4 regions of the Streptomyces sp. NPDC100445 genome follow, and region 1 is predicted to be linked to each of the others. Evidence: riboswitches for the same ligand, from Rfam matches in the RefSeq annotation. Region 1 holds a riboswitch; each other region holds the start of a gene.
The links. A riboswitch is a leader RNA that binds a small molecule or an ion and turns the genes downstream of it on or off. The one in region 1 is predicted to bind cobalamin.
Positions count from the first base shown of each region.

Region 2: linked by a shared signal. The riboswitch ahead of ACIQVT_RS22890 (HoxN/HupN/NixA family nickel/cobalt transporter) and the one ahead of ACIQVT_RS09930 (ribonucleoside-diphosphate reductase subunit alpha) in region 1 are both predicted to bind cobalamin.
Region 3: linked by a shared signal. The riboswitch ahead of ACIQVT_RS33345 (cobalamin biosynthesis protein) and the one ahead of ACIQVT_RS09930 (ribonucleoside-diphosphate reductase subunit alpha) in region 1 are both predicted to bind cobalamin.
Region 4: linked by a shared signal. The riboswitch ahead of ACIQVT_RS22015 ((2Fe-2S) ferredoxin domain-containing protein) and the one ahead of ACIQVT_RS09930 (ribonucleoside-diphosphate reductase subunit alpha) in region 1 are both predicted to bind cobalamin.

Region 1 covers NZ_JBIVZV010000003.1:207,395-212,001, reverse strand. The annotation lists gene ACIQVT_RS09935 (ribonucleotide-diphosphate reductase subunit beta) at 1-550, opposite strand, end outside; gene ACIQVT_RS09930 (ribonucleoside-diphosphate reductase subunit alpha) at 550-2,907, opposite strand; cobalamin riboswitch at 3,030-3,172, opposite strand; gene mctP (monocarboxylate uptake permease MctP) at 4,138-4,607, opposite strand, start outside.
Region 2 covers NZ_JBIVZV010000010.1:3,901-8,507, forward strand. The annotation lists gene ACIQVT_RS22880 (glycoside hydrolase family 13 protein) at 1-1,425, opposite strand, end outside; gene ACIQVT_RS22885 (ArsR/SmtB family transcription factor) at 1,504-1,854, opposite strand; cobalamin riboswitch at 1,933-2,119, shown strand; gene ACIQVT_RS22890 (HoxN/HupN/NixA family nickel/cobalt transporter) at 2,148-3,233, shown strand; gene ACIQVT_RS22895 (nucleoside hydrolase) at 3,251-4,216, opposite strand.
Region 3 covers NZ_JBIVZV010000018.1:98,841-103,447, forward strand. The annotation lists gene ACIQVT_RS33340 (cobyric acid synthase) at 1-1,286, opposite strand, end outside; gene ACIQVT_RS33345 (cobalamin biosynthesis protein) at 1,283-2,227, opposite strand; cobalamin riboswitch at 2,340-2,482, opposite strand; gene ACIQVT_RS33350 (hypothetical protein) at 2,618-2,845, opposite strand; gene ACIQVT_RS33355 (anion permease) at 2,881-4,158, opposite strand; gene ACIQVT_RS33360 (lysozyme) at 4,302-4,607, opposite strand, start outside.
Region 4 covers NZ_JBIVZV010000009.1:151,597-156,203, reverse strand. The annotation lists gene ACIQVT_RS22025 (amidase) at 1-697, opposite strand, end outside; gene ACIQVT_RS22020 (hypothetical protein) at 1,039-2,634, shown strand; cobalamin riboswitch at 2,706-2,829, shown strand; gene ACIQVT_RS22015 ((2Fe-2S) ferredoxin domain-containing protein) at 2,929-3,288, shown strand; partial or broken gene ACIQVT_RS22010 (potassium-transporting ATPase subunit C) at 3,371-3,641, opposite strand; gene ACIQVT_RS22005 (hypothetical protein) at 3,722-3,853, opposite strand; gene meaB (methylmalonyl Co-A mutase-associated GTPase MeaB) at 4,026-4,607, opposite strand, start outside.

The DNA of each region.
Region 1 (4,607 bases):
AGAAGAACAGCCCCTCGATGCAGGCGGCGAAGCAGATCAGGTTCAGCAGGAAGCGGCGGCGGTCGGCCGGCGTCTCCAGCCGGTCGATCTTCTCCACCTCGTTGATCCACTTGAAGCAGAACCCGGCCTTCTCCCGGATGGACGGGATGTTCTCGACGGCGGCGAAGGCGGCGGCGCGGTCGTCGGGATCGGGCAGGTAGGTGTCCAGGAGGGTCAGGTAGAACTGGACGTGGACTGCCTCCTCGAACAGCTGCCGGCTCAGGTAGAGCCGCGCCTCGGGGGAGTTGATGTGCTTGTACAGCGTCAGCACCAGATTGTTGGCGACGATCGAGTCACCGGTCGCGAAGAAGGCGACCAGCCGGCCGATGAGGTGCTGCTCCTCCGGCGTGAGCCGGGCGAGGTCGGCGACGTCGGAGTGGAGGTCGACCTCCTCCACGGTCCAGGTGTTCTTGATGGCGTCCCGGTAGCGCTCGTAGAAGTCGGGGTAGCGCATGGGACGCAGCGTCAGTTCGAAGCCCGGGTCGAGGAGCCGGGTGTCACGGGTGGTCATCACTGGCAGGCCTCGCAGGACTCGGGGTTCTCCAGGGAGCAGGCGACCGCGTCGGGGTCGGTGGCCTGCTGCACGGGAATGGCGGGCTGCGCCTGGGCGGCGCGGGCGATGCGCGTCGCGGGACGCGAGCGCAGGTAGTACGTCGTCTTCAGCCCGGACTTCCAGGCGTACGCGTACATCGAGGAGAGCTTGCCGATGGTCGGCGTCTCCAGGAACAGGTTCAGGGACTGGGCCTGGTCGAGGAACGGGGTGCGGGCGGCGGCCATGTCGATGAGGCCGCGCTGCGGGATCTCCCAGGCCGTGCGGTACAGCCTGCGTACCTCCTCGGGGATCCAGGCGAACCCCTGCACGGAGCCGTTCGCGTCGCGCAGCGCCTCGCGGGTGCGGGCGTCCCACACCCCGAGGTCCTTCAGCTCCCGCACCAGGTAGGAGTTGACCTGGAGGAACTCACCGGACAGCGTCTCGCGCTTGAACAGGTTCGACACCTGCGGCTCGATGCACTCGTAGACCCCCGCGATCGAGGCGATCGTGGCCGTCGGGGCGATGGCCAGCAGCAGCGAGTTGCGCATCCCCGTCCGCGCGATGCGCGCGCGCAGCACCTCCCAGCGCTCGGGCCAGGTGAGCGTGGTGTCGTAGTGGTCGGGGTGGAGCACCCCGCGGGCGGTACGGGTCCGCTCCCAGGCGGGCAGCGGCCCGTTGCGCTCGGCGAGGTCGGCGGAGGCCTCGTACGCGGCGAGCATGATCCGCTCGGCGATCCGCGTGGACAGGGCCTTGGCCTCGGGGGAGTCGAAGGGCAGACGCAGCTTGAAGAAGACGTCCTGGAGGCCCATCGCGCCCAGGCCGACCGGACGCCACCTGGCGTTGGACCGGCCCGCCTGCTCCGTCGGGTAGAAGTTGATGTCCACCACGCGGTCGAGGAAGGTGACGGCCGTGCGGACCGTCTCGTCCAGCCGCTCCCAGTCGATGTCCCCGTCCCGCACGAACGCGCCGAGGTTGACCGAGCCCAGGTTGCAGACGGCCGTCTCGCCGTCGTCGGTGACCTCCAGGATCTCCGTGCACAGGTTGGAGGAGTGGATGACGCTGCCCGGTTCGGCGGTCTGGTTGGCGGTGCGGTTGGCGGCGTCCTTGAACGTCATCCAGCCGTTGCCGGTCTGCGCGAGGGTGCGCATCATCCGGCCGTACAGGTCCCGCGCCGGGATCGTCCTGCGGGCCAGCCCCGCCGCCTCGGCCCGGCGGTAGGCGGCGTCGAACTCCGCGCCCCACAGGTCGACCAGCTCCGGCACGTCGGCGGGCGAGAACAGCGACCACTGCTCATCGGCGTTGACCCGGCGCATGAACTCGTCCGGCACCCAGTGCGCGAGGTTGAGGTTGTGCGTACGGCGGGCGTCCTCGCCGGTGTTGTCCCGCAGCTCCAGGAACTCCTCGATGTCGGAGTGCCAGGTCTCCAGGTAGACCGCCGCCGCGCCCTTGCGCCGGCCGCCCTGGTTCACCGCGGCCACCGAGGCGTCCAGCGTCTTCAGGAACGGCACGATGCCGTTGGAGTGCCCGTTCGTCCCCCGGATCAGCGAACCGCGCGACCGGATGCGGGAGTACGACAGACCGATGCCGCCGGCGTGCTTGGAGAGCCGGGCGACCTGGTGGTAGCGGTCGTAGATGGAGTCCAGCTCGTCCAGCGGGGAGTCCAGCAGGTAGCAGGACGACATCTGCGGGTGCCGGGTGCCGGAGTTGAACAGGGTGGGGGAGGAGGGCAGGTAGTCCAGGCGGCTCATCAGCCGGTACAGCGCCGCGACCTCGTCCACGGCCCGGCTCGTGTCGTCCTCGGCCAGACCGCTCGCCACGCGCAGCATGAAGTGCTGGGGCGTCTCGATCACCTTGCGGGTGATCGGGTGCCGCAGCAGGTAGCGGCTGTGCAGGGTGCGCAGGCCGAAGTAGCCGAACCGGTCGTCGGCCGCGCCGTCGACCAGCGCGTCCAGCCGCTCGGCGTGCAGCCGGACGAAGGCGGCGGTGCGGTCGGCGACGAGGCCCTCGCGGTGCCCGACGGCGACGGACCCGGTGAACGACGTCACGCCCTGCGAGGCGGCCTCGTCCCGGATCGCGAGGGTCAGCAGCCGGGCGGCCAGCTTCGAGTAGGCGGGGTCCTCGGAGATCAGGCCGGCGGCGGCCTCCGTGGCCAGCTCCCGCAGCTCCGCCTCGTCCGCCCGCGCGGACCGGCCGCGCAGCGCGGCGGCGGCGACCCGGCCGGGGTCGGCGTCGGGCAGGTCCGCGGTCAACTCGGTCAGGATCCGCAGCAGCGCGGTACCGGGGCCGTCGGACTTCGGCTCGGTGACTGAAGCCGGATCGGCTGGCGCGATGGTCACGTGGGGCTCTCCCTCGCTCGGCACGGGGCCTGGCGGAGGGCAGGGGGCAGTCACGAGCGCGCACGGCGTCGCGTCCACCGGCCCACTCCACGAGACCCGGACGTCACAGGCACCCGGACCGGACGGCCGGGTGCGCTGTCGGCAGGACCTCGGACTGGAACAGGCGTGCGGACGCACGCGAGCACACCGTTGCGGGACAGTTCCGGACTCGCACCGGATTCCCCTGCGGCGACAGCGAGCACGAGCATACATCTGGTGCCGGGCTGCCACGTCACCCCCACATGTTGTGTCGGCCCACCGTGTCCGGGGCGTGTCCGGGGTGCGCCGGCGCCCTGCCGGGGAGGGACCCACGGGGGCAACGGGCGACCGTCCTGCGGGGGCCCGGCGTTCGTCGGGGGGCGCATCAGGCTGCGGGGGCGACGGTCCGCCCGGGAGGGTGTGCGGGCGTTCAGTGTGCGGGCCGCCGGCTCACCTGGGGGCGGGGTGTGTGGCCGGGCGCCGGCCTGCCGGGGGAGGGTGCCGTGAGTGTTGCCCGTGCGGGCCAGCGGGCTGCCGGGGAGTGCGCGACGGCCGCCCCGCGGGCCCCTTACGCGGTGCCGGTCCGCTGGGGCAGGTGCGTGGTGGTCGTTCGGCGCGGTCCGTGTACCTTCGCCATGCCGATCACGCGGGCGTCGCTCGAACGAAGCACCGGCTCGCCCCCCGGGGGGAGTCGCCCGTGCGGGGCAGCGGGCTTCCGGAAAGTAGGCGACGGCCGTCCCGCGAGCGCCTGTGGCCCGCCGGGAGCCCCGCCGGACCGGTCCACCGGGAGCAGCTTGCCGCCGGTCGGAGACGGCAGTCCCCGACTCCGGGCCGGAGCGCGTCGACGAGAGCGAGGGCGTTCACGACCGCGGCCCGCGTGGACGTTTCCGGTGCGGCACCGTGCCGCCCGGGCCCGTCCCCAAAGGCTTCGGCGGGCCAGACCGGTTGGTGCACGTCACCGATGTGGAGCCGGGTGCGGCGGTGACCCCCGATCCGGTCGTGCTGCGCCGGGCCGTGCTGCGCGCCCTGGCGGACAGGGCCCCGCCCCGCGACACCGGAGCACCCGCCGATGCCGGCACCGGAGCCCTCTCCGGCACCGGCGGCGGTGACGCCGTCGTCCGCCCGGCGGACTCGCCGCCCGCCCGGTGCCTGGCGGCGGGCCGCCGGAGGGGAACCTCCGGCGGCCCGCAGCACAGTGCGCTGCCGGAAACCTCAGTGGGCGGCGTCCGCGGTGGCCGGCGGCAGTTCCACCTGTACACCCGGGTCGCCGGCGTCGGCCGTGTAGTCCCCGGGGCTGGTCTCGTCGACGCCCTCGGGGGCCTTGACGGCCTTCAGGACGAAGGTGAGGACGACCGTGACCACCACGTTCAGGACGAACGCGGTGAGGCCGATGTAGCCGATCTCGCCGATGCCGGGGATCTCCTTGGCGCTGCCGCCGAAGTGCTTCTGCGTCGGCGAGGCGATCCCGTACGCGGCGATGGTGCCGTAGACCATGCCCGCCGCCCAGCCGGCGAGCAGAGCCCAGCGGTGGAACCAGCGGGTGAACAGGCCGCCGACCAGGGCCGGGAACGTCTGGAGGATCCAGATGCCGCCGAGGAGCTGGAAGTTGATGGCCACCGTCTTGTCCATGGTCAGGACGAAGACCAGGGCGCCGACCTTCACCAGCAGGGACACGATCTTGG
Region 2 (4,607 bases), on a different contig from region 1:
GGTGCGGTACAGCTCCAGCGTGGAGCCCTCGGCGCCGGCCTGCGCCTCCACGGCGTACTCCGCGAAGGACTCCGGCTGCGGCAGCCAGGCGGCGCCGGGCCCGAAGCCGTACGAGGGTCCGGTCGTCGTCCACGGCAGGGGCACCCGGCAACCGTCGCGGCCCTTGCGGACATGGCCGGTGTGCTCCCAGATCGGGTCCTGGAGCACCTCGGTGGGCAGGTCGGCGACCTCGGGCAGGCCCAGTTCCTCGCCCTGGTAGAGGTAGGCCGATCCGGGCAGCGCCAGCATGAGCAGGGTCGCCGCCCGGGCCCGGCGCAGGCCCGCCGCCGTGTCGACCACGGGCGCGGCGCCGCCGGACAGCAGCCAGGCGGCCGGGTCGGTGCCGGGCGGCAGCACGAGGCGGGAGGCGTGCCGCACGACGTCGTGGTTGGACAGCACCCAGGTGGCGGGGGCGCCGACGGCACGGGCGGTGGCCAGCGAGGCGGTGATGACCTCGCGCAGCTCCTCCGCGTCCCACGGGGCGCCCAGGTACTCGAAGTTGAACGCCTGGCCGAGCTCGTCGGGGCGGGCGTACAGGGCCCGGCGGGCGCCCGGCACCCAGGCCTCGGCGACGGCGGTGCGCGGCGGGCTGTAGGCGTCGAAGACCTTGCGCCAGTCGCGGTAGATCTCGTGGACCTCGTCGCGGTCCCAGTACGGGTGGGTGCCCGGCGCGACCGCGAGCAGGGCCTCCTCACCGGAGGCGCCGACGTCGCCGACGTCCCGCAGCGGCTCGGTGAGGTCCTTGGCCAGGCCGTGGGCGACGTCGACGCGGAACCCGTCCACCCCCCGGTCGGACCAGAAGCGCAGGGTGGTCCGGAAGTCGGCGCGGACGTCCTCGTGGTCCCAGTCGAGGTCGGGCTGCTCGGGGGCGAACAGGTGCAGGTACCACTCGCCGTCGGGCAGCCGCCGCCAGGCGCTGCCCCCGAACAGCGACTGCCAGTCGGTGGGCGGGAGTTCACCGTGCGGGCCGCGGCCGGCCCGGAAGACGTAGCGGTCGCGGGCGGCGGAGCCGGGGGCGGCGCGCAGCGCCTCTTGGAACCAGGGGTGCCGGTCGGAGGTGTGGTTGGGGACGATGTCGACGACGACCTTCAGGCCCAGCCGGTGCGCCTCGGTGACCAGGGCGTCGAAGTCGTCCAGGGTGCCCAGGCGCGGGTCGACGTCCCGGTGGTCGGCGACGTCGTAGCCGCCGTCGGCGAGTTCGGAGGGGTAGAAGGGGCTCAGCCACAGGGCGTCCACGCCGAGGGTGGCCAGGTGGTTCAGGCGCTGGGTGACGCCCCGGAGGTCGCCCAGGCCGTCGCCGTCGGCATCGGCGAAGCTGCGCGGATAGACCTGGTAGACGACGGCCTGCCGCCACCAGTCGGGGTTCCTGGACGAGAGGTCTGCCATGCCGGCTCCCATGGACGGACGACGTACGGACTCTGTATCTGTCCACCTTGCCCGGAAAGGGAACCTTTTCGAGCCCGGTCAGGGGGCGCAGTGCTCCAACAGGCCACGCACCTGCGCGTCCACCACCCGGTACCGCACCACGCGCCCCTCCTTCTCCCCGGCCACCACCCCGGCCGCCCGCAGCAGCCGCAGCGCCTGGGAGACGGCCGGGTCGTTCATGCCGGTGGCGATCGCGAGGTCGGAGACGGCGAGCGGGCCGGTGCGGTGCAGGGCGAGCAGCAGCGCGAGCCGGTTGGCGTCGGCCAGGAGGGAGAAACGCCCGGCCCAGGTGCGCAGGTGCTCCGCGTCGCCGATGGCGGCGATCGCCTCGCACACCCGGTGACCGTCGATGGTGCGACGGTCGGCTCGGTCGGCAGGGACGAGATGCATGGCACCATCCTCGCAGGCGCGGATGTGATCTTGAATACCTGCGCAGGTGCGCAGCTATGCAGCGGAGTGTCCGCCCCTCTACGGTGATCGGGCCGTGGTGCTCGGGAAGTCGATGCAAGGTCGACGCGGCCCTCGCCACTGTGATCAGGGAGTTCCCGTTCCGTCCGGCAGCCGCCGGGCCACTGGTCGTACGACGACCGGGAAGGCAGGGACGGCGGACGTGGACCTGTAAGCCAGGAGACCGGCCACGGCAGCTCACGAAGTGATCCACGAGGTGCTGGAGCGTGAACCTGATGACCGACGCCACGTCTTTCCGCTGGCGACGTGAGGACACCGTCAAGACGGCGGGGCTGATGGCGGTGATAGTCGCCCTGCACGTCGTCGCCTTCGGGATCCTCTTCCTCCTCGTCGCCCCCGAGCACTACCGGGTGGGCACCGACGTCTTCGGCGTCGGGCTCGGCGTCACCGCCTACACCCTCGGCATGCGGCACGCCTTCGACGCCGACCACATCGCCGCCATCGACAACACCACCCGCAAGCTCATGGCCGACGGCAAGCGGCCCGTGTCCGTGGGCTTCTGGTTCGCGCTCGGCCACTCCAGCGTCGTCGTCCTGCTGGCGCTGCTGATCGCGGGCGGCACCTCCCTCGCCGGGAAGGTCATGAACGAGGGGTCCAGCACCCACCAGGTGCTCGGCGTCCTCGGGACCACGGTCTCGGGCACGTTCCTCTACCTCATCGCCGCCCTCAACCTGGTCGCGCTGGTCGGCATCCTGCGGGTGTTCCGCGCCATGCGCGCCGGGGCGTACGACGAGAAGCAGCTGGAACAGCACCTCGCCGCGCGCGGCTTCATGAACCGGCTGCTCGGCCGGCTCACCAACTCCGTGTCCCGGCCCGGCCAGATGTACCCGCTCGGCTTCCTCTTCGGACTCGGCTTCGACACGGCCACCGAGGTCACGCTGATGGTGATGGCCGGCTCGGGCGCGGCGGCCGGCCTGCCCTGGTACGCCATCCTGTGCCTGCCGCTGCTCTTCGCCGCCGGCATGAGCCTGTTCGACACCCTCGACGGCACCTTCATGAACTTCGCCTACCAGTGGGCGTTCTCCAACCCCGTCCGCAAGGTGTTCTACAACCTCGCCATCACCGGCCTGTCCATCGCCGTCGCCTTCTTCATCGGCACGATCGAGCTGGTCGGCGTGGCGCACGAGAAGTTCGACCTGCACGACGACATCACCGGCTGGGTCGCCGGCCTCGACCTGGACAACGTCGGCTACCTCATCGTCGGCCTGTTCGTCGTCGTGTGGGCGGCGGCCCTGACGTACTGGCGGGTCGCCAGGGTGGAGGAACGCTGGTCGCGGCGGGTGCCGGCCCCCGCGGACTGAGGCCCGTCGGACCGGCCTCAGCGGCCCACGGTCTCCAGGTACAGCCGCACGTACCGGTCCACGTCGACCTCCAGGGCCACGTCCACCAGGGCGTGGTCACGGCGGCCGCCGTGGATCTCGGACTCGCCGGGGCGGGGCCGGCGGTCCACCACCGTCTGGCCGCGGGCCGGGCCCGGGGCCAGCACCACCTCGACCGGCAGCAGCCGGGTGGTGAGGCCCCCCGGGTCCGCCACCGCGCACACCGCGCCCGCGTCGCCGAGGCCGCCCGCCTCCTCCGCCTCGGGCGGCCCGCCCTGCGAGGTCGGCCGGTGGGCGAGGAGGTCACCGGCCAGGCGGGTGCCGGGCTCGTCGCTCGCGCGCAGCCGGTGCACCTCCGTGCCGGGCACCACGACCCGCTGGAACACGTCCAGGCCGTACATAGTGATCGGCACCCCGGCCGTGAGCAGGACCGCCGCCGCCTCCGGGTCGTGCCAGACGTTGAACTCGGCGACCGGGGTGGCGTTGCCGACCGCCACCGCCCCGCCCATGAACACGATCCGCTCGATGTTCCGCGTCACCTCCGGGTGGGTGCGCAGCAGCAGGGCGATGTTGGTGAGCGGGGCGGTCGGGACCAGCGTCACCGGGCGCGGGGAGGCCAGGATCTCCCGGTGCAGCAGGGTGACGGCGTCCACGGCCGCCGGGGCCCGGGTGGGCGCGGGCAGGCCGAGGTCGCCCATGCCGTCGGTGCCGTGCACGTGGCGGGCGGAGCGGGCCGGCTCGATCAGCGGGCGTTCGGCGCCCCGCGCCACCGGGACGTCGGGCGCGCCCGCCCGCTCCAGCACGGTCAGCGTGTTGCGGACCACCCCGTCGACGTCGGTGTTCCCGGCCACGCACGTCACCGCCCGCAGATCGAGACCCGGGTGGCGTACGGCGAACAGCAGGGCCAGGGCGTCGTCGACGCCGGTGTCGCAGTCGATGATCACGGGAATCGGCTCACCGGTCACAGCGCACTCCTTCCGTCGTGCCGACCTTAGATCAGCCGACGCCCCCCGACCGGAGTCGGAACGCTCCCGTCCGTCCCGGCACCCGGCCCGGAGCGGGACGGGGCGCCCCGCGGAGGAGGGCCGGATGGTCGTGGGCGGTGGCGTCCGCGTGCGCCGGGGCGGGGGTTCGGGCGCGGGGCGGGGCGACCGGGCCGGCCGTGCGTGCGTCGGGGGGTGCGGCGTACGGGCGTACGGGCGTACGGGGTGGGGCGTGGCCCAGTACGGCGAAGTGGCCGGTCGGCGCGCCGGGCGGCCGCGCGGTCTCGGCGTGCGGCCGTGCTCGGGCCGGTCCGGGAGGGGACCGCCACGGGACACCGGCCGCCGCCGGGCAGGTGTCCCGCGGTGTCCCTCA
Region 3 (4,607 bases), on a different contig from region 1:
TCCAGCGAGCCGTGCCAGTGGGTGCCCCACACCCGGCCGGCCCGGCAGCCGTCCAGGAAGGGCTCCCCGCCGGTGACGTCGGCGACCCCGTGATGGATCTCGTACCCCTCGACCCGCTCGCCGAGGGCCCGGCCGACGGGCCGGGTCAGGGTCTTCTCGCGGGCGAAGCGGACCCGGACGGGGAGCAGACCCAGCCCGGGGACGTGTCCGGCGCGGGACTCGACCTCGTCCTCGATGTGCTCGCCGAGGATCTGGAAGCCGCCGCAGATGCCGAGCACGGGCCGCTCCTCGGCGGCCCGCCGCACCAGCGCGTCCGCCAGCCCGCGCTCCCGCAGCCACTGGAGCGCCCGGACGGTGCCGCGCGTGCCCGGGACCACCACGAGGTCGGCGTCGGCCAGTTCCTCCGGGCGGTCCACGAAGCGCACGACGACGCCCGGTTCGGCGGCGAGGGCGTCCACGTCGGTGAAGTTCGACATCAGCGGGACCGCGCAGACGGCGACCCGCAGCACGTCCGCGCCGACCGGGGGCGTCACCGAGGACTCGCGGACGGTGCCGCGCAGCGACACCCGCAGCCCGTCCTCCTCGTCGATGCCGAGGCCGTGTTGGAAGGGCAGGACACCGTACGTCGGCCGTCCGGTGAGCCCGCGCAGCATGTCCAGGCCCGGCTCCAGCAGCGACACGTCGCCGCGGAACTTGTTCACGAGGAACCCGGCGACCAGCCGCTGGTCCTCGGGGGAGAGCAGGGCGACGGTGCCGAAGAAGGACGCGAAGACGCCGCCGCGGTCGATGTCCCCGACCACCAGCACGGGCAGCCCCGCGTTGCGGGCGAGGCCCATGTTGACGATGTCGGTCCGCCGCAGGTTGATCTCGGCCGGGCTGCCCGCCCCTTCACAGATCACCGCGTCATACGTGCCCCGCAGCTCGGCCAGGCAGTCCAGCACCGTGCCCAGCAGCCGCTGCTGCCGGCCCCCGTGGTAGCCGCGGGCGCTCAGCTCCCCGACGGGCTTGCCGAGCAGCACCACCTGGCTGCTCTGCTCGCCGCCCGGCTTGAGCAGCACCGGGTTCATCAGCGCGGTGGGCTCCACGCGGCAGGCCTGCGCCTGCATGGCCTGCGCCCGCCCGATCTCCGCGCCCTCGCGGGTGACGAACGAGTTCAGCGACATGTTCTGCGCCTTGAACGGCGCCACCTTCACGCCCTGGCGGACCAGCCAGCGGCAGATCCCGGCCGTCACGACGCTCTTGCCGGCGTCGGAGGTGGTGCCGGCGACGAGGAGACCCCCGTTCACTTCCCACGTCCCTTCATCAGGCCGCGCGCGGCGAGGGTGGTGCCGAGCGCGAGCAGGCCGACGCGGCGGGAGAGCCGTACGGCCCGGTCGATGTCGCCGACCCGGACCGGCCGTCCGGTGCCGCCGTTGAGCACGGGCCGGTGTTCGACCCGGCCGCCGTAGGAGAGCGTCCCGCCCAGCCGCACGCCGAGGGCGCCCGCGAACGCGGCCTCCACCGGGCCGGCGTTGGGGCTCGGGTGCCGGGAGGCGTCGGCCCGCCAGGCCCGCGCGGCACCCCGCGGATCGGGGCCGGCGAGGGCGGCGAGGACGGCGGTGAGCCGGGCCCCGGGCCAGCCGGCGACGTCGTCGAGGCGGGCGGAGGCCCAGCCGTAGCGCCGGTGGCGGGGCGACCGGTGGCCCACCATGGCGTCCAGGGTGTTGACCGCCCGGAAACCGAGCAGCCCGGGGACGCCGGCCGCGGCGCCCCAGACGAGGGCGCCGACCACGGCGTCGGAGGTGTTCTCGGCGACCGACTCGACCACGGCCCGGGCGATGCCGTCGGCGTCCAGCGCCTGCGGGTCCCGGCCGCACAGGTGGGGCAGCCGGGCCCGGGCCGCCTCCACGTCCCCGGCCTCCAGGGCCCGCCCGACGGCGCGGGCCTCGCGGGCGAGCGAGGTGCCGCCGACGACGGCCCAGGTGGCGGCGGCGGTCAGCGCGGCGGAGACGGCGGGACGGGGGCGCGCGGCGCGTGCGGCCAGTGCTCCCAGCGCGACGGCGCCGCCGGCGCACACGGCGGTGTGCAGGGCACCCCAGCCGCGATGGTCGTGCCACAGGACGCGTTCCACGGCTCCGGCCGCCCGCCCGAACACGGCGACCGGATGCCCGCGGCGCGGGTCGCCGAGGAGCAGGTCACCGAGGAGGCCGGCGGCGGCGCCGTACGCGTATGTGCGATCGGCACCCATCGGCTCAGCCGGCCGTGGGGACGGGTGCGGTCCCGGTACGGGTCCTCGGTCGGGTCCTCGCTGGGCAGCCGAGCATGTCGCTGTAGGTCCTCACTCAGGGTGTCCGCGCCCTGGTTCGACGTGAATCGGCGGTGAGAGTTCCTGGCTCCCGGGGATCACTCCCCGGTGACAGTGGCGGGACCGCGCCGGATTCGCACCGGCTTCCTCTTCTGCCGCCGTAGATGGCCTGGGCAGTCCACCACGTGCCCGGAAGGGCCGTCAACCTGCCGTTGACCTGCGGGGGGAGAGTGTGCCGATCCCCACACCACACGACGCGCGGGCCCGACCGGGGACATGACGGAGGCTCCCCTCCGCGACCGGCGCGGGAGGAGCCTCTCGGGGACGTGCGGGTCAGCCCTTGGCCACGACCAGGTGGATGCCGTACGCCACCGCCGCCGCGCAGGCCGCGAAGCACAGGTAGGCGCCGGTGACGGCGAGGCCGGCGGTGCCGCCCTGCGCCGCGGCCTTCTCGCGCCGGTTCAGGCCCGCGACGCCGAGGGTGAACAGGGTCACCAGGCCCACGGTGGCCACGAGACTCACTCCGAAGACGGAGCCGAGGGCCGCCCAGTCGATCTTCATGGGGATGCTTCCTTCGGTAACCGGGGTGACCGGACTCAGACGGTGGCGGCCGGGGTGACCGGGGTCGCCGGGGGAGCGGGCTCGGCGACGGCGGCCGGTGCGCCGACCTGCTGCGGGAAGGTGAGGTCGAGGTTCAGGTCGATGGCGACCGGGGCCGCCGGGGGCGGGGTGACGGCGGCGATGGCGGTGGTGACCACACCGGCCGGCTCGGCGCTCCCGTGGACCACGTTGGTGTGGTCCACCACCTCGCGGCGGGAGATCTTCCAGATGGCGGCGCTGGAGGCGACCAGGAAGACGGCGACGGCGGCGGTGCCCCAGTCACCGAGGTCGGTGACGGACTCGGCGCCCGCGCCGACCAGCGCGGCGGCCGGGAGGGTGAGCGCCCAGGCGACGAACATGCGGGTCGCGGTGGACCAGCGGACCACGCCGCCCTTGCGGCCGAGGCCCGCGCCCATCACCGAACCGGAGACGACGTGGGTGGTGGAGAGGGAGAAACCGAGGTGGGCGGAGGCCAGGATGGCGGTCGCGGCACTGGTCTGGGCGGCGAAGCCCTGACGCGGCTCCAGCTCGGTCAGGCCCGTGCCCATGGTGCGGATGATGCGCCAGCCGCCGATGTAGGTCCCGAGCGCGATCGCCAGGCCGGCGGAGAGGATCACCCAGGTGGGAGGGTTGGAGCCGGGGGCGATGGAGCCGCCCGCGATCAGGGCGAGGGTGATGATGCCCATCGTCTTCTGGGCGTCGTTGGTGCCGTGGGCCAGGGAGACCAGGCCCGCGGAGGCGATCTGGCCGACGCGGTAGCCCTTGCGGGTGGCCTCGCCGTCGGCGGTGCCGCCGATGCCGTAGGAGAAGCGGGTGGCCAGCAGCGAGGCGAGGCCGGCGACGATCGGCGCGGCGACCGCCGGCAGCAGCACCTTGGTGACCAGCACGTCACCGTGGACGGCGCCGAAGCCGGCCGAGGCGACGGTGGCGCCGACCAGGCCGCCCATCAGGGCGTGCGAGGAGCTGGAGGGCAGGCCCACCAGCCAGGTCAGCAGGTTCCAGAGGATCGCGCCGACCAGCGCGGCGAAGATGACCTCGGGACGGATGCCGCTCTCGTCGACGAGACCCTTGGAGATCGTGTTGGCGACCTCCACGGAGAGGAAGGCGCCCACCAGATTGAGGGCGGCCGACATGGCCACCGCGATCTTGGGCTTCAGGGCGCCGGTGGAGATGGTGGTCGCCATCGCGTTCGCGGTGTCGTGGAAACCGTTCGTGAAATCGAACGCGAGAGCGGTTGCCACCACTATCGCGAGGATCAGCGAGAAGCTTTCCATTTACCCAGGCAATCGTTCGAGGTCGTTGGCGGGTCGAACGTAGGCAACCTGAGTGAACGGAAGATGAACTAGGACCGGCATGAGGGTGACTGTCGTACGGGTTCGAGGTGGTCCCCCGCCCGCCCGTCCCGGGCGCCCCTTGGTTACCGGCCCCGCGCGAACGTCCGCAGCCGGCTCATGGAGCCGTCGAAGAGATTCTGGTCACCCGGCAGCGTCCCGCCGATGGCGTACTGCCAGAACGTCCAGTAGTGCCAGCCGCCCGGCAGCGTGCCCGGCCGCGCGGTGCCGTGCCGGGCGATCCACAGCGGGTTGCCGGCGGCGAAGGCGTGACTGTCGCCGGTGCACAGCCGCCACCACTGGGCCGTGGTGTAGATCACCGGGCGGCGGCCGGTGCGCCGCCGGACCTCGTCGCTGAACGACCGGATCCAGCCGACCATCCGCGCCCTGCC
Region 4 (4,607 bases), on a different contig from region 1:
GGTCGAGTCCCAGGACGGCGTCCTCCACGGTCCTGGCGAGCGGGGCGTAACAGACCATCGGGTTGAGACGGCGGAAGGCGTTGGGCCGGGCCGGCACCGCCACCCGTCCGAAGGTCGTCATCATGGTGAACACACCGCAGAAGGCGCCGGGCACGCGCAGCGAACCGCCCGCGTCCGAGCCCTGGGCCAGCGGCACCATGCCCGTCGCGACGGCCGCCGCGCTGCCGCCGGAGGAGCCGCCCGCGTTCATGGCCAGGTTGAACGGCGTGGACGCGGGCCCCAGCAGGGCGCTGTCGGTCGTCGCCTTGAACCCGAACTCCGGGGTGTTGGTCTTGCCGACGACGATGGCGCCGGCGTCGGTCAGCCGCTCGACGCACAGGATGGTGTCCTGCGCGACCTCCTTCTCGAAGATCTTCGATCCGCGCGTGACGCGCACGCCCGCCACGGGGTCCAGGTCCTTCACGCCGATGGGCACACCGTGCAGCGGGCCGAGTTCGGCTCCGGACAGCACGGCCCGCTCGGCCTCCTTGGCGGCGGCGAGCGCCTCGTCGGCGCAGACCGTGACGAACGCGTTGACCGCGGGGTTGAGCCGCTCGATGCGGTCCAGGGTGTCCCGTACCACCTCCACCGGTGACACGGCACGGGAACGAACAAGTTCAGCGAGCTGGAGCGCTGTCAGCGCCTCTGAATCGCCCATCACTCTTTCCTTCCTCGTCAACACTGTTGTCCGTGGACCGGCGCACCAGGAGCCGGCCCAGCCGCAGGGGACTTGGTACGGACTAAAACACCGCACCGCCGCAGAGGGTTGCATGATCGGTGGCACCGCGTGCCCGCCGGGCGGCCCCGACGATCGTTTTCCGCCGGTCGCCCGCCGGTCCGCCGGGCGTCCGGGCACCGATCGTGAGGGACGGTGCGCGCTGCGAAGTCATGGCCGGTCGGGTGCGTCGGTACTACGGTGACCCCTCAAGCGACGCCCTGACCGCGTTCGAGGGGGACCGGTCCGCCCGTGGGGGGCGTCCGGGGCTGAGGGGAGCCACCGTGCAGGTGCTGTATGCCGTCGCCTTCGACGTCCAGGACGCCCGGTCCGCGCGGCGGCCCGGACATGTGTACGAGCGTCTCCGAGACCACCTCGCCGCCTGGCTCGGCGACCGCGGCCGGTTCCCCGCGCCGTCCCCCGCGGATCTCGACCGTGCCGGCCGGGCCGTGCTCCCCGGCAACGCCCCCGGGCAGGGCGAGCGCCGGGTGGGCTGGGTCGTTGCGGGCGACGAGCGCGCCCGCGCGCTGCGGACGACCATCCACCAGCCCCTGTCCGACGGCCCGGCCCAGTTCGTCACCCGCGTCACTCTCTCCCGGACGGACGACGGCGGCGGGGCGCTGCGGCTCGTCATGGGCCGGGAGATCCCCGACGGCTGGATCGCGCCGGTGCAGAGCCCGCTGCTCAGACGCCCGCGCCTGCTGCGCGCGGTGCTCGCCGACGCCTGCCTCGACGTCCGGGTGCTCGGCCAGCGCGCCACCGGGCGGTACGAGCGGATCCGGGAGCACGGCCACGCGGCGGTCCTGCTGGAGTCGCTCGCGCTGAGCACCCGCCTCCCCATCCTCCTGATGCACCCCCGGGACCAGCTGGGCTGGACGGTGGCGGCCGACGCCTCCGGGCAACTCGCCGGCCTGGCCCAGGTCGTGACGCTGAACTACGTCACCGCGCAGGCCGTCCGCCGGGTCCACCAACAGGTGGCCGTGCCCAGCGGCGGGGCACGGCTGGTCTGGCCCAACCTCGGCCTGGAACACCCCGCGTACTCCCGGGAGCAGGTGGCCCAGCAGTCCTTCGTGTGCGGACGGCTGATGCCGTCGCTCGCCCACCTCTCCGTCATCGCCCGGGGCAGTGACACGGCCTGGGAACGCGCGCGGCAGGCCTCGTACCGGGCCGGGGCCCGCAGGGCGGCGGAGCGGCTGTCGCGCGCCCAGGCGGCCGGCGACACCACCGCCGAACTCCAGGCCCTGAAGGAGCGCGCGCGGCAACTGGAGGAGGACGCCAGGTCGTGGGAGGACATGGCGCAGAGCTGCATGGAGGAACGCGACAAGGCGCAGTCCGAGGCCGCCGCGGCCGAGGCGCTGCGGCAGGACCGGGACTACTGGAAGAAGCTGTACCTGGACCTGTCGAGCGGCGCGAGCGGGCAGCCGGCCGAGCAGGACGTCTGGAACGCGATCCCCGTCCTGGGTGCGGACGCCGTACCCACGTTCGAGGCGCTCGCCCGCACGTCCGAGGAGCGCATCGTGTTCACGGTGCGGGCGGCGCGCGCGTGGAAGGCGTCCCAGTACCCGTACCCGGAGGAGATGACCGACCAGCTGATCGCCCTCGCGCAGGCCGCGATGGACCTCTACACCAAGCCCGGCAAACGGCCCCGGCTCGACCAGTGGTTCTACGACCACCACGGGCTGAGGTTCGCCAACAGCGACGAGAAGCTGAGCAAGAACAAGGACAAGCGCTACTTCACGTTCGAGCACAAGCGCCGGGACGGACTTCCTCACATCAAGGTCCGGGACGCCGTCTCGCCCAACGAGGCCGGACGCATCTACTTCGCCCTGGACCCCGAGGGCAAACGGCTGATCGTCAATCACGTGGGGCTGCACCTGTGACCGTACGCGCACAGGTTCGACGGGGGCCGCCGGCGGTGCCATGATGACCGGTGACAGGGCGACGGCGGTCCGAGGAAGCCGGTGTGAATCCGGCGCGGTCCCGCCACTGTGACCGGCGAGCGACTCCCGACAGGCCACTGCCCGCGGACGGGCGGGAAGGCCGGGACGAGCGGCGACCCGGGAGCCAGGAGACTCACGCGGTCGCCTCCTCGACGGACACCGGGGCGGATCTCCCCGGGAGAGGGGTGTACCGACGTGCCCGGAAAGCCGGTCGGAGAAGAAGGCGGCGACGGCGTGGCCGCGCGGAGGACCGACCCGGCGCCCTGCCGGGTCGTGGTGTGCCGGGACTGCTGCTGCGGCACCGCCAAGGTGCCCGGCGTCGACCACGCGGCGCAGACCGCGCGGCTGCGCGCGCAGGTGCCGGTGCGGGTCTCGGCCTGTCTCGACGTGTGCGACCAGGCCAATGTCATCGTCGTCCAGCCCTCCGCCGCCGGCCGCGCCGCCGGCGCCCGGCCGGTCTGGCTCGGCCTCGTCAACGACCCGGACGCGGCGGAGGACATCGCCGGCTGGGTGCGCGCGGGCGGTCCCGGTGTCGCGCCCCGCCCGGACATCCTCGACCTGTACGCCTTCACCCCGCCGCGGCAGCGGCCCTGACGGGGCGTACACCGGGACGCCGGCCACCGCGCCGCCGACTTCCCGCCGTTCGCGCGCCCTTGGCCGTGCGGGTGGCAGGCGGCCGGCGGAACTGGAGCTCGGCGTAGGCCGGGGAGATGTCCGGGTCCAGGGCCGGAGGCGGAGGAGGTGACGGCGTCGGCGGGGACCCGGACCGGGTCGACCGGGTGGCCCGGGACCGAGTTGTCCGCCACGACCCGGGCCTTCGCCCGCTCGACGGACCGTAGGAGCCGGGCGCTGTCGGCGGACAGGTTGGTGGCGCCGGAGAGCAGCAGCAGGTGGCGGCCGTCGGGCGAGCCGGTGCCCAGCCCGGCGGCGGGCCGCGGTTGGAAGTACCACGGGTGTGAGAGGTAGCCCAACAGGGCGACGGCCACGATCAGGCCGACCACCGTCTCGACGGGGAACGCGTCGGCGGTCACAGCTTCGTCACCCCCCGGGCGACGAGTGCCACCAGCGCGAAGGCCGCGAGCACGGTGACGACGAAGGCCGCATCGGCCGTCGTGGACTCCTGAAGGGTGAGGGGCGAAAAGGCGAACGCTGCAAGCACATTACCCCCGTGGCCGGATACCGCCGCCCCCTGACGGCGTCCATACGCCGGCCCGCCCGCCCTTGACGCACCCCATACGCCGCCGCCCGCCCGGCCGTCCGGCACGGGCGGTCGAGTCCGCCCGGCACGGGTCCGGCCCACCCCTCGGGGCGGTGCCGGACCCGGGGCGGATTCAGCCGGCCGTCGATCCGGCGGCGCGGTCCCCGAAGGCCGCGAGGATGCGTTCCGCCGCCATGGTGGCCGTCAACCGGCCGTCCCTGACCTGCTGTTCCAGGCCGGGGGCGGTCGCGCGCACCGCCGGGTCGGCGTGCAGCCGGCCGAGCAGTTCGTCGCGGACCATCGCCCACGTCCACTCCACCTGCTGGTCCCGCCGTTTCGCGGCCAGCCGCCCGGTGGAGTCCAGCAGCGCGCGATGCCGCTCCAGCCGCTCCCACACGGTGTCCAGGCCGGCGGACTCCCGGGCGCTACAGTGCAGCACCGGCGGCGTCCAGAACGCGTCCTTGCCGTGCATCAGCCGCAGCGCGCCCGCCAGTTCCCGGGCGGCGGCCCGGGCGTCACGCTCGTGCGGGCCGTCCGCCTTGTTGACGGCGATGACGTCCGCCAGCTCCAGGACGCCCTTCTTGATGCCCTGGAGCTGGTCGCCGGTGCGGGCCAGCGTCAGCAGCAGGAAGGAGTCGACCATGCCCGCGACGGCCGTCTCCGACTGGCCCACGCCGACGGTCTCCACGAGGATCACGTCGTAGCCGGCCGCCTC